4 regions of the Streptomyces sp. NPDC102258 genome follow, and region 3 is predicted to be linked to each of the others. Evidence: riboswitches for the same ligand, from Rfam matches in the RefSeq annotation. Region 3 holds a riboswitch; each other region holds the start of a gene.
What was found. Region 3 has a riboswitch for cobalamin ahead of ACZ6ZT_RS01485 (CoA-acylating methylmalonate-semialdehyde dehydrogenase). Riboswitches for the same ligand answer to the same signal wherever they lie in the genome.

Region 1: it holds a riboswitch for cobalamin, as region 3 does, so the genes downstream of both, ACZ6ZT_RS01970 (ABC transporter substrate-binding protein) here and ACZ6ZT_RS01485 (CoA-acylating methylmalonate-semialdehyde dehydrogenase) in region 3, are expected to answer to the same signal.
Region 2: it holds a riboswitch for cobalamin, as region 3 does, so the genes downstream of both, ACZ6ZT_RS08330 (energy-coupling factor ABC transporter permease) here and ACZ6ZT_RS01485 (CoA-acylating methylmalonate-semialdehyde dehydrogenase) in region 3, are expected to answer to the same signal.
Region 4: it holds a riboswitch for cobalamin, as region 3 does, so the genes downstream of both, ACZ6ZT_RS09410 (ribonucleoside-diphosphate reductase subunit alpha) here and ACZ6ZT_RS01485 (CoA-acylating methylmalonate-semialdehyde dehydrogenase) in region 3, are expected to answer to the same signal.

Annotation. Positions count from the first base shown of each region.
Region 1 covers NZ_JBVJLO010000001.1:420,250-423,446, forward strand. The annotation lists gene ACZ6ZT_RS01965 (GMC oxidoreductase) at 1-1,180, opposite strand, end outside; cobalamin riboswitch at 1,397-1,536, shown strand; gene ACZ6ZT_RS01970 (ABC transporter substrate-binding protein) at 1,572-2,564, shown strand; gene ACZ6ZT_RS01975 (FecCD family ABC transporter permease) at 2,561-3,197, shown strand, end outside.
Region 2 covers NZ_JBVJLO010000004.1:78,265-81,461, reverse strand. The annotation lists gene cbiQ (cobalt ECF transporter T component CbiQ) at 1-542, opposite strand, end outside; gene ACZ6ZT_RS08335 (energy-coupling factor ABC transporter substrate-binding protein) at 546-944, opposite strand; gene ACZ6ZT_RS08330 (energy-coupling factor ABC transporter permease) at 950-1,648, opposite strand; cobalamin riboswitch at 1,677-1,894, opposite strand; gene ACZ6ZT_RS08325 (AMIN-like domain-containing (lipo)protein) at 1,945-2,463, opposite strand; gene ACZ6ZT_RS08320 (SsgA family sporulation/cell division regulator) at 2,540-2,947, opposite strand; gene ACZ6ZT_RS08315 (L-serine ammonia-lyase) at 3,192-3,197, opposite strand, start outside.
Region 3 covers NZ_JBVJLO010000001.1:317,441-320,637, reverse strand. The annotation lists gene katG (catalase/peroxidase HPI) at 1-749, shown strand, start outside; cobalamin riboswitch at 1,102-1,269, shown strand; gene ACZ6ZT_RS01485 (CoA-acylating methylmalonate-semialdehyde dehydrogenase) at 1,458-2,957, shown strand; gene ACZ6ZT_RS01480 (acyl-CoA dehydrogenase family protein) at 2,954-3,197, shown strand, end outside.
Region 4 covers NZ_JBVJLO010000004.1:323,477-326,673, forward strand. The annotation lists gene ACZ6ZT_RS09395 (carbon starvation CstA family protein) at 1-387, shown strand, start outside; gene ACZ6ZT_RS09400 (CstA-like transporter-associated (seleno)protein) at 384-581, shown strand; gene ACZ6ZT_RS09405 (Uma2 family endonuclease) at 637-1,221, opposite strand; cobalamin riboswitch at 1,334-1,466, shown strand; gene ACZ6ZT_RS09410 (ribonucleoside-diphosphate reductase subunit alpha) at 1,613-3,197, shown strand, end outside.

The DNA.
Region 1 (3,197 bases), 100 kb from region 3:
CGCAGGGGATGGAGGCCTGCACCTTGCCGGTGGGGTCCCAGAGGTGGTTCGCGCGGCCGCACATGACGTTGCCGTTGTCGCCCCAGCCCTTGCCGACCTCGTCGTTCAGGTTGGGCAGCGCGCCGGTGGCCTTCAGCGCGACCAGGAGCTTGCTGGTGCCCACGCTGCCCGCCGCGAAGAACACCTTGTCGGCGGTGACCGTCTTGGTGGCGACGACCGCCCCCGTGGTGTCGAGCTGCTCCATGACGACCGCGTAGCCGCCACCGCCCGAGGGGGAGACGGTGGTGACCCGGTGCAGGGGCGAGATGGCGACCTTGCCGGTCGCCTTCGCGGCGGCGAGGTAGGTCTTCTGGAGCGATTTCTTGCCGGCGTTGTTGCCGTAGAGGATCTCGCCGTCGATCGCGGACTTGGGGACGGTCCCGGCGACCTCCTGCTTCATGTAGTCCCAGTCGTAGACGTCCGGGACGAAGACGAAGGGGAAGCCGGAGCGCTGGGCGTGCTTGCGGCCGACCCGGGCGAACTGGTAGCAGTCCACCGTCTCGAACCAGTTGGGGTCGACGAGACCCACGCCGAGCCCGGCGTTGGCGCGCGGGTAGTAGGTCGAGTACATCTCGTCGGCGTCCACCGAGGGCAGGATGGCCGGGAAGTTCTGCCGCCTGGGCGTCACCGCCATGCCGCCGTTGACGAGCGAGCCGCCGCCGACCCCGCGGCCCTGGTAGACGATGATCCCGCCCATCTCCTCGGCATCGAGGATGCCCGTGTACCGGGGCACGTCCTTGTCGATGGGGAAGCCGAGGAAGTTGCTGAGCGGGGCCTTCGTCCGGGTGCGCAGCCAGTACGAACGGTAGTCGGGCTTGGTGGTGTTGGCGAAGATCTTGCCGTCGCTGCCGGGGGTGTCCCAGGCCATGCCCATCTCGATCATGTGGACGTCGACCCCGGCCTGGGCGAGCCGCAGCGCGGCGACCGAGCCGCCGTAGCCGGTGCCGATCACGAGCGCCGGGACGTGGGCCCCGGAGTCGATCGGAGCGTTCGCGGCGGCGGTACCGACGACGGTTTTCGCCTGGGCCGGTGTCGTGTTGACCGCGAGGGCCATGGCTCCAAGAATGGAACCGGTTCCAGCGATGAATCCACGACGCGAAACGCCCTTGGAAACCTTGCTGTGCAGGCTTTTGTCACGCATGTGACCTTCCTCACTCTCGATGGAGTGAGAACAAGTTCTAACGGCGACCGCGAAACAAGTCACTACATACGGCGAGGTAACTTGCGGCCGCGAAAACGGTGGATCGTCGCGCCTTCGAGCCCTGCCGCCCTTGCCCTGCGGAACCCGGTCCGGGCCTCCGGCGTATTCGGGCCCGGTGCGATCGGGGGAGCGACCGGCGTTACGGGTGAAAGGCGGCCTCTGGCAGACTTGGCCGGGTTGTCCGGGCGGCGCAGGACAGGAAACCGGTGCGAATCCGGTGCGGTCCCGCCACTGTGACCGGAATCCCGTCCGCGGGATCCCGGGAGTCAGACACTGACGCGCCGCCTCTTCACTTCGACCGGGGACGAGGATCCCCCGGAGAGGCCTTCCCATGTCGCGTTCTTCCCGCGCCGCCCTGCGCTCCTCTGCCGCCTTCGCCTGCCTGCTACCGCTCGCCGCCTGCGGCGGACCCGCCGGGGCGGACCGGCCCGACTCCGGCGCGAAGGCCGCGCTCGGGTTCCCGTACACCGTCACCAACTGCGGTGTCACCAGCACCTATCAGGCCCCGCCGGGGCGGGCCGTCACCATGAACCAGCACGCCACCGAGATCATGCTCGCCCTCGGGCTCCAGGACCGGATCGCGGGCACGGCCTACCTCGACGACTCCGTGCTCCCCGCCTACCGGGCCGCCTACGACAAGACCAAGGTGCTGGCCAAGGAGTACCCCTCCAGGGAGGTCCTCCTCTCCGCCGGCCCCGACTTCGTGTACGGCGGCTACGCCAGCGCCTTCGACAAGGCGCAGGGCCGCGACCGCGAAGGACTGGCGAAGTCCGGCATCGACTCCCGCCTGAGCGTGGAGTACTGCACCGAGGGGCCCGTCGGCCTCGCCCAGCTGAAGACCGAGATCACCGAAGTCGCCCGCACCTTCGGCGTGCCCGAACGCGGCGCGGCGCTCATCGCCGACGAGCAGCGCCGCGTCGACGCCGTGACCGCACGGGTGAAGGACGGACCGAAGCCGTCCGTCTTCGTCTACGACTCCGGCGAGGGCTCCGCCTTCACCTCGGGAGGTGGCGGCATAGGCAACGAGATCGTCTCCCTGGCCGGGGGGACGAACGTCTTCGCCGACCTCAAGGACACCTTCGGCGACGTGTCGTGGGAGAAGGTCATCGAGCGCAAGCCCGAGGTGGTCCTCATCTACGACTACGGCGGCACCACCGTCGAGTCCAAGAAGCAACGCCTGGTGAACGACCCGGCGCTGGCGGGGGTTCCCGCCATCCGGGACCGCCGGTTCGTCGTGCTGCCGCTGTCCTCCGCCGTCCTCGGCGTACGCGTCGCCGACGCCGTCGAGTCCCTGGGCCGCCAGCTGCACCCCGACGCCCCGTGAAGCGGCGCCGGACCGCCGCCGTCCTCGTCCTGCTCGCCGTTCTGCTCGGCGCGTCCGCGGTGGCGGGGCTCGCGCTGGGCCCCGTACGCATCGGTCCCGGCAGGGTCCTCGACCTCGTGCTCGCCGGACCCGGAGCGCGCGGCGGGGCCTTCGCCTCCATCGTGTGGGACGTCCGCATGCCGAGGGTGGTCCTCGGGACGGTCGTCGGCGCCGGACTCGCCGTCGCGGGCGCCGTGCTCCAGGCCCTCGTCCGCAACCGGCTGGCCGATCCCTTCCTGCTCGGCGCCTCCTCGGGCGCCTCGGCGGGCGCCGTACTCGTCATCGTCTTCGGCAGCGCCGCGGGCGCCGGCGCCGCCGGGTTCGCGGGCGGGCCCGGGGTGCCGCTCGCCGCGTTCGCCGGGTCCATGGCCGCGCTCGTCGCCGTCTACGCGACGGCCCGGCGCGGCGGCACGATGACCACCGGCCGGCTGATCCTGGCCGGAGTCGCCGTGCAGTACGTCCTGTCCGCCCTGACCAGCCTGGTGCTCGTGCTGTCCGCGCGCCCCGACCAGATCCGCTCCGTGCTCTTCTGGACGCTGGGCGGCCTCGGCGGGGCCCGCAGGGACGAACTCGCGCTGCCCGTCGCCGCGCTGC
Region 2 (3,197 bases), on a different contig from region 3:
GAACGCCACACCGCCGCCCGGCCCGTCTGGCCGAGCCGGGCCGCCTGGGCCCGGCGGACCCGCGCCATCGAGTCGAGCAGCAGGAAGCCGATGCGGTACATGACGAGTGCCACGTCCACCACCGGGGCGGGCACCCCGGCCCGCACCAGCCGGGGCAGTACGTCCGAGACCGGGGTGGTGAAGGCGAACAGCAGCACGCCGAGGGAGGCCGCCGAGGTGCGCAGCAGGAGTTCCGCCGCGTGCCGGGGCCCGTCCGGGGCCAGGGCGACGAACCCGGCCGGGCCGCCCACCGACACCAGCAGCGGCAGCGCCCCGGTCACGCAGAAACCGAGCGGCACCCGGAAGGCCCGCCACAGCTGCCGGCCCGCCACCCCGGCCGGGCCCAAAAGCACGGCGAGGGCGGCGGCCGCGACCAGCGGTCCGCCGGGCCAGGGCGGCAGGCAGACGGCGGTGACCGTCAGCCCGAGCCCGAGGAGGGCCTTCTCCAGCGGGTGCCGGCCGCGCCAACGGCTGGAGTGGGCCGCCACGTCGATCGGCAGCACCGCCTAGGCCTCCGGCGCGGCGGGGACGGGGGCCGCCGGGCCGGCCGTGGCCCCCGGGCCCGCGACCGGGTCCACCGCCGGGTCCGAGGCCTGGGCCGTGGCCAGGGCCAGGCCCTGCCGACGGCCCTTGCGGATCCCGAAGTAGTACGCGAGCACGCCCGCGCCCAGCGCCGCCTGGAGGGCGAACAGCGCCGACTCGACCTCCCCGGAGGGAGGTTCGTACAGCGGGGAGAACCAGGGCTTGTAGTCCGGCTCCAGTTCCGTGATGGCCGTCTGCGCCTGCGCGTCCGCGCCCGCGAACGGCTCCTCCTTGTCGTCGCCGAGCCCCAGCGCGAGCGGGAGCACGGCGAGCGCCGCCACCAGGAGCAGCAGCAGGGTGTTGATCTTCGCGTTCCGGGTCAGGGCCATCAGAGCGCCGCCTCCCGGCGCGCCCCGGCGGTGCCGGTCATCCGCGCGACCCCGAGCCGGACCAGGTCCGACCGGCTGGACTGCATCAGCAGCCGCATCACGAGGACGGTCAGCAGCCCCTCGCTCACCGCGAGCGGGATCTGGGTCACGGCGAAGATGCCGGCGAACTTCTCCAGGGAGCCCAGGAACCCGCTGGAGGGGTCCGGGAAGGCGAGCGCGAGCTGTACGGAGGTCACGCAGTAGGTGACGAGGTCGGCGACGAACGCCCCGGCGAAGACGGTCACCATCAGCGGCGCACCGGACTTCCGCAGCAGCCGGTAGGCGGCGTACCCGGCCCAGGGGCCGGCGATGGCCATCGAGAAGACGTTCGCGCCGAGCGTGGTCAGGCCGCCGTGCGCGAGCAGCAGCGCCTGGAACAACAGGGTGATCGTGCCCAGGACCGCCATGATCGGCGGCCGGAACAGGATGGCCCCGAGTCCGGTCCCGGTCGGGTGGGAGCAGCTGCCCGTCACCGAGGGGATCTTGAGCGCGGACAGGACGAAGGTGAACGCGCCGGACGCGCCGAGCAGCAGCGTGCTCTCCGGGTTGGCCTTCACCTCGCGGGTCAGGGCGCGGACACCGTGGACGACGAACGGGGCCGACGCGGCGCCCCAGGCGGCCGCGTGCAAGGGGGGCAGGAACCCCTCGGCTATATGCATGTGTGGGAGACCTCTCCAGCACCTCGTGGATGGACGACGCGCCCCGGCCGGTCTCCTGGCTTACGGGTCATGATGCCCGGGCTCCGCCTTCCCGGTCCCCCGCGGTCTCCCGCGCGGGTCCAGTGGCTTCCCGCAGGAGTGGAGCCGGACTTCCCGATCACAGTGGCGAGGGCCGCACCGGTTTCCCACCGGTTTCCCGAACACCAAGGCTTGTTGACCCTAGTCGCCCGGGCGGACCGGCAACAAACCCGCTCCCCGGAGGGACGCGGTCCGCCGGCGGCGCCCGGGCGGCCGGTTCAGCAGGTGGCCGGGTGGGCGACGTCCACCACGTACCGCTCGGGCGAGTGGAGGACGCTGGTGGTGAAGGCGGGCGGGGTGTCGAAGGCGGCGCCGAAGGTCACGTACCCCTCGTAGTCGCCGGTCAGGGCGAGGCCCTTGAGCTTGCTGAGCCCGATCTGCTGGAGCTTGGGCCCCTGGTAGACGTTGTGGCCCGCGTCGTCGTGTGCGGCGGCGGGGTGCAGGCGGATCTCCAGGAAGTACGTGCCCGCCAGCGGGACGGGCTTGCCGGACCCGTCGTAGACCAGCTCGGAGACGGGCGTGACGGTGACCGGCGGGGCGGCGCCCTGCAGGTCGATGACGATCCGGTCGTACGTGCAGTGACCGCCCCAGCGGGCGTTCACGACGAGCGGGGTCGCGGCACTGACGGCTGGGGCGGCGGCCGATGCCGGGGCGCTGAGCGCGAGTCCGGCGGTGAGCAGGGCGCCCGTGGCCAGGGCCACGGTCCGGCGGCGGCGCGGGCTGAGCGGGTGACGCATGAAGTCCCCCCGATTCTCGTGAGACGGGGACTGCCTGTCACCCGGGAAGACACCGCCGGGGACCCCGGCGGTTCCCTCAGTGCGCCAGCAGCGCGCTCAGTTCCGCGTCCAGGTCGTAGTGGCGCCGTTCCTGCCCGCGCGGGACCAGGTCGGTCATCCGGCGGCACAGCTCCCGTACGTCCTTGGCGCGGGCGGAGACCACGCAGCTGTGCCGGCCGTTGCTGAAGGCGAGGAACACCCGCGGTTCGGTGCCCCGGCGCAGCGGCCACACCTGGATGTCGCCCTCGCCGGTGCCGCAGGTCTGCCCGTCGAGGAGCAGCTCGCGCGAGAACACCCAGCGGGCGAGGTGGGTCCCGGCGCCGCGGAAGTCGACGGCCAGCTCGTACGGCCGGTCCGTGCGGTACACGAAGGTGCCGGTCAGCGGGACGGTCAGCGGTACGGCCTCCAGCCGCAACGGCAGGACGCGGTGCTCGGTGGTGGCCATGGTGGCTCTGCCTCTCTTCGCGCGGTGGGCTCACGGGCCCCCCTCGGGCACGCTAGCCGACGATCCCGGCCCTCCCCGGGGCCGAAGGTCCCGAGCGCGGGGGCCGCTCGGCCCGATCCCGGGACCTGCCCGGCGCCTACCCAGGGTCCGCGCGGATCCGCGCCGCCGGCCGGGACGCGCACGAGCCCGCCCTCCGGGGGAGGGCGGGCTCGGGGGGCCGGTCAGCGCGCGGGGGCGGGGCCGGTCAGCA
Region 3 (3,197 bases):
CCAACGGTGCCCGCGTACGCCTGCAGCCGCAGAGCGGCTGGGAGGTCAACGAGCCCGACCAGCTGGCGCAGGTCCTGCGGACCCTGGGCGGCATCCAGGAGTCCTTCAACTCCGCCCAGAGCGGCGGGAAGCGGCTCTCGCTCGCCGACCTGATCGTGCTGGCCGGCGCGGCCGCCGTGGAACAGGCCGCGAAGGACGCGGGCCACAGCGTGGCGGTCCCGTTCACCCCGGGCCGCGTGGACGCCACGCAGGAGCAGACGGACGTCGAGTCCTTCGCGGCGCTGGAGCCCGCCGCCGACGGCTTCCGCAACTACCTCGGCAAGGGCAGCCGCCTGCCGGCCGAGTACCTGCTGATCGACCGGGCCAACCTGCTGAACCTGAGCGCGCCCGAGCTGACGGTCCTCGTCGGCGGCCTGCGCGTGCTGGGCGCGAACCACCAGCAGTCGCGGCACGGCGTCCTCACCACCACGCCCGGGACCCTGACGAACGACTTCTTCGTCAACCTGCTCGACCTGGGCACGACCTGGTCGGCGACGTCCTCGGACCAGAACACCTTCGAGGGCCGCGACGCCTCGACCGGCGAGGTCAAGTGGACCGGCACCCGTGCCGACCTCGTCTTCGGCTCGAACTCGGAGCTGCGCGCGCTCGCCGAGGTCTACGCGTCCGACGACGCGAAGGCGAAGTTCGTGACGGACTTCGTGGCGGCGTGGGACAAGGTCATGAACCTGGACCGGTTCGACCTCGTCTGACCACCCGGCCCCTCTGACCGCCGTGCTCCCACGGCGGTCAGAGGGGCCGCCCCCTTTACGGACACGCCCGGCCCGCCGCCGGCCGGGACGGGCAGTGCGCCCGTCCCGGCCGGCGGACATCGTTCAGGCCCGGGCGGAGGTGACCTCGTCACGTACCCGGCGGGTCTGCCTCCAGCGGCGTCCAGGTCACGCCTCGCCGACTCCGGCGCCGCCCCCATCGGCAGGGGCTGTCCTGCACCCGGTCGCGGACCGGAGGTGGCCGTAGCCGCCGGCCACGGCCGGTGGAGCCCGGCTCGACCGGCGGCCGGATCGGAAGTCGGGGGTGGACTTACTAGGACGTCCAACTATATGTTCGGGAGTGAAGATCCGCGGTGCGGGGAAGCCGGTGCGAATCCGGCACGGTCCCGCCACTGTGACCGGGGAGTGTGCCGCCCTCCACGCGCCGTCGGCGACGTGCCGGGGGCCGGGCGGCATGCGTGGATCCGGGAGCCAGAGCACCGGCCGCGGCGATGTTCCCGTGTTGTCCACGAGGATGGAGCAGACACGCATGGACCCTGTACGTACCCACGGCCCAGGTGATCCGGCGGAGCGCGCACACACCGACGCGCGCTCGTAGTCCCACGGCGTTCCCTCCAGCGGCGCACCCCACAGGGTCCGCCGCCGGCGCACCGTGCCATCCCCGGATCCACCTGACGAGAGCAGGCAATCATGGTCCGTGAACTCACCCATTTCATCGGCGGCAAGCACACCACCGGAACCTCCGGTCTGTTCGCCGACGTGTACGACCCGAACACCGGCGCCGTCCAGGCCCGCGTCCCGCTCGCCGGCCGCGCCGACACCGAGGCCGCGATCGCCAACGCCGAGGAGGCGCAGGCCGAGTGGGGCCAGTGGAACCCGCAGCGGCGGGCCCGGGTCATGCTCCGCTTCCTCCAGCTGGTCGAGGGCGAACGCGATGCGCTCGCCCGGCTGCTGTCGTCCGAGCACGGCAAAACCGTGGCCGACGCCCACGGTGACCTCCAGCGCGGTCTGGAGGTCGTCGAGTTCGCGGCGGGCATCCCCCACCTGCTCAAGGGCGAGTTCACCGACAACGCGGGCACCGGCATCGACGTGCACTCGCTGCGCTCGCCGCTCGGCGTCGTCGCCGGGATCACCCCCTTCAACTTCCCCGCGATGATCCCGCTGTGGCAGGCCGCCCCCGCCCTGGCCTGCGGAAACTCCTTCATCCTGAAGCCCTCCGAGCGGGACCCGTCCGTACCGCTGCGGCTCGCGGAACTCTTCCTGGAGGCCGGCCTGCCGCCGGGCGTGCTCAACGTGGTCAACGGCGGCAAGGAGAGCGTCGACACGCTGCTGGAGGACCCGCGGGTGCAGGCCCTCGGCTTCGTCGGCTCCACCCCGATCGCCGCGCACATCTACGCCACCGCCGCCGCCCACGGCAAGCGCGCCCAGTGCTTCGGCGGCGCCAAGAACCACATGATCGTGATGCCGGACGCCGACCTGGACCAGGCCGTGGAGGCCCTCATCGGCGCCGGGTACGGCTCCGCGGGCGAGCGCTGCATGGCCATCGCCGTCGTCGTCCCGGTCGGCGAGGAGACCGCCGACGCGCTGGTCGCCAAGCTGAAGGACCGCATCGCCACCCTGCGCGTCGGCCGCTCCGACGACCCGGACGCCGACTTCGGACCGCTGGTCAGCCGGGACGCCCTGGAGCGGGTGGACCGCTACGTGGGCATCGGCGCCACCGAGGGGGCCGAACTCGTCGTCGACGGGCGCGGGTTCACCCTCCCCGGGCACGAGGACGGCTTCTTCGCCGGCCCCACCCTCTTCGACCGCGTCACCCCCGCCATGCGGATCTACCGCGAGGAGATCTTCGGGCCGGTGCTGAGCGTCGTACGCGCCGCCGACTACGAGGAGGCGCTGCGCCTGCCCACCGAGCATCCCTACGGCAACGGCGTGGCGATCTTCACCCGGGACGGGGACACCGCGCGCGACTTCACCCGCCGGGTGGGCGTCGGCATGGTCGGCGTGAACGTGCCGATCCCGGTCCCGGTGGCCTACCACACCTTCGGCGGCTGGAAGCGGTCCGGCTTCGGCGACCTGAACCAGCACGGTCCGGACTCCATCCGCTTCTACACCCGTACGAAGACCGTCACCTCGCGCTGGCCCTCCGGGGCGAAGGAAGCCGCGAGCTTCACCATCCCCACGATGGGATGAGCGCCGTGACCACCCTCACCAAGGACCAGCTCGCCCTCACCGAGGTCACCCTCGACTTCACCCGGGAGCACCTGGCCCCGAACGCCGTCGGCTGGGACCGCGACAAGCACTTCCCCGTCGACGTCCTGCGCCGGGCCGCCTCCCTCGGCCTCGGCGGGGTCTACGTACGCGAGGACCACGGCGGTTCCGGGCTCAGCCGCACCGACGGGGTCCTGATCTTCGAGACCCTCGCCACCGGCT
Region 4 (3,197 bases), on a different contig from region 3:
GCGAGCTACCAGAAGGTCTTCTCCGACGACGTGAAGGTCGGCTTCTTCGCGCAGCGGGACAAGTACCAGGGCGGGATCGACGCCGGGAAGGTGCTGGCGCCCGCCAAGAACATGGACGAGATGCACACCGTGGTCACCAACGCCACGGTCGACGGCGTCCTGTCGGTGCTGTTCGCCGTGCTGATCCTGATCGTGCTGGCGGACGCGGCCCGGACCTGCCTGCGGGCCGTCTCCGACCCGGGCTCGGTGCGGCTCTCCGAGGTGCCGTGGAGCCAGTCGCGGATCGTCGCCCCGGCCGGGCTGATCGCGACCGCCGAGGAGAAGGCCGAGATGGCCGCGGCCGGCCTCGACAGCGGCGGCGGCCGGGCCGCGGAGCCCGTCCGGTGAGCCGGGTCCGCGGGGCGCTGGCGAAGGCGCGGTACTTCGTACGGGAGTTCTCGGGCGAGGCCGCGTACGACCGTTACGTCGCCCACGCCCGCTCCCACGACCCGCACGCCGAGGTCCTGACCCGCCGGGCCTTCGAACGGGCCCGGACGGACTCCCGCGAGGCCGACCCCCGCGAGGGCTTCCACTGCTGCTGACCCCCCGCCACCCCCGAAGGGCCGCTCCGTGAAACGGGGCGGCCCTTCGTCGTGGTCAGCGCACCCAGTCCTTGAGGACCTCGGTCTGAAGAGTGATGCCGACCGGGTCGGGGAGGGCGATGTCCGTGCCGTACGGAACGATGTGGACGCTCTCGTACCGTCGGCCGTGGGGCTGGCTGTAGACGGAGACCTCGCACTTGGCCCGGTCGATCAGGAGGTAGACGGGAATGCCGGTCTCCGCGTAGGCGCGGGGCTTTTCGACGTGGTCCCGCCGGTGGGTGTCGGCATCCCAGGAGGTCACCTCGACGGCCATCAGGACCGGCTCGGGATCGACCCAGTCACCGTGGCCGACAAAGGCGTCCGGATGCGCCAGGACCGCATCGGGGATGGCCCGCCCGGTCCGGTATTCCTCCGCCTTGATCCCCTGCCCCGGATGCAGGAACAGATCGGGCCGCGACTGCAGGCAGATCTTGAGCAGCCACTGGATGATCCGACCGTGGTCTCCGTCCGGCATGGCTTTGCTCCTGATGACCCCGTCGATGAACTCCAGCCGCGTCCCCTCCCGCTCGCGAGCCGCTATGCGTGCCACGGCCTCGAAGTCCTCGGTCGGCATGTGGGGCCTGTGGGTCATCACGGTCATGCCTCGCTCACCTTCCTCGACGGTGCTGTCTCCGACGATAGCGGAGAGGTACCTCACCGGGACGCGGCGTTGTGGGCCGACACTACATGTGGGGGCTACCGCATCCAGGCGCCCCCACATGTATGCTCAGGGCTGCTGTCGCCGCAGGGGAATCCGGTGCGAATCCGGAACTGTCCCGCAACGGTATGAAGTGCACCCTTTCGTGCTCCGCAAGTCCGAGGACCTGCCGACAGCGCGCCCGGCTCGACCGATCCGGGTGCCGACCACGTCCGGGCCTCGCGGTTGGGCCGGGGGACGCCATGCGGTGGGGTACGCGTACCCGCACGCCCGCATGCGCCCGCCCGTGCTCCGCCCCACCGATGACCGGGCCGAGCGAGGGAGAGCTCCCCCCGTGACCATCGCGCCCGCCGCACCGCGCGCCGAGTCCGACCAGCCCGCAGCCGAAGGCCCCGGGGCCGCGCTGCTGCGCACCCTCACCGAGCTGACGGCCGACCTCCCCGACACCGACCCCGGCCGGGTCGCCGCCGCCGCCCTGCGCGGCCGCAGCTCCGTCGCGGACGAGGCCGAACTGCGCGGGCTGGCCACCGAGGCAGCCGCGGGGCTGATCTCCGAGGACCCGGCGTACTCCCGCCTCGCCGCCCGCCTGCTCACGCTGGCCGTCGCCGACGAGGCCGCGGGCCAGGGGTCCACCTCCTTCGCCGAGTCCGTCGCGGTGGGTCACCGCGAGGGCCTGATCGCCGACCGCACCGCCGAGTTCGTGGCCCTCCACGCCGCCCGGCTCGACGCCCTGGTCGCGCACGCGCTCGCCGAGGGCGCGGACGACCGCTTCGGCTTCTTCGGCCTGCGCACCCTGCACAGCCGCTACCTGCTGCGCCACCCCCTCACCCGTCAGGTGATCGAGACCCCCCAGTACTTCATGCTGCGCGTGGCGTGCGGCCTCGCGGAGAACGACTCGGTCCAGGCCGTCGAGGAAGTCGCCTCCCTCTACCGGCTGATGAGCCGCCTGGACTACCTGCCGTCCTCCCCCACGCTCTTCAACTCCGGCACCCGCCACCCGCAGATGTCCTCCTGCTACCTGCTGGACTCCCCGCTGGACGAGCTGGACTCGATCTACGACCGCTACCACCAGGTCGCGCGCCTGTCCAAGCACGCCGGCGGCATCGGCCTGTCGTACTCCCGCATCCGCGCCCGCGGTTCGCTGATCCGCGGCACCAACGGCCACTCCAACGGCATCGTGCCGTTCCTGAAGACCCTCGACGCCTCCGTCGCCGCCGTGAACCAGGGCGGCCGCCGCAAGGGCGCCGCCGCCGTCTACCTGGAGACCTGGCACGCGGACATCGAGGAGTTCCTGGAGCTCCGCGACAACACCGGCGAGGACCAGCGCCGCACCCACAACCTGAACCTCGCCCACTGGGTGCCGGACGAGTTCATGCGCCGGGTCAACGCCGACGCCGAGTGGTCGCTGTTCTCCCCCGCCGACGTGCCCGAGCTGGTCGACCTGTGGGGCGACGACTTCGACGCCGCCTACCGCAAGGCCGAGGCCGACGGGCTGGCCCGCAAGACCATGCCCGCCCGCGACCTGTACGGCCGGATGATGCGCACCCTCGCGCAGACCGGCCAGGGCTGGATGACCTTCAAGGACGCCTCCAACCGCACGGCGAACCAGACCGCCGAGCCGGGCACGGTCGTCCACTCCTCCAACCTCTGCACCGAGATCATCGAGGTCACCAACGACGGCGAGACGGCCGTCTGCAACCTCGGCTCGGTCAACATGGGCGCCTTCGTCGTGGACGGCGACATCGACTGGGAGCGCCTGGACGAGACCGTCCGCACCGCGGTGACCTTCCTCGACCGCGTCGTGGACATCAACTTCTACCCGACCGAGCAGGCGGGCCGCTCCAACTCCCGCTGGCGGCCGGTGGGCCTGGGCGCGATGGGCCTCCAGGACGTCTTCTTCAAGCTGAAGCTGCCCTTCG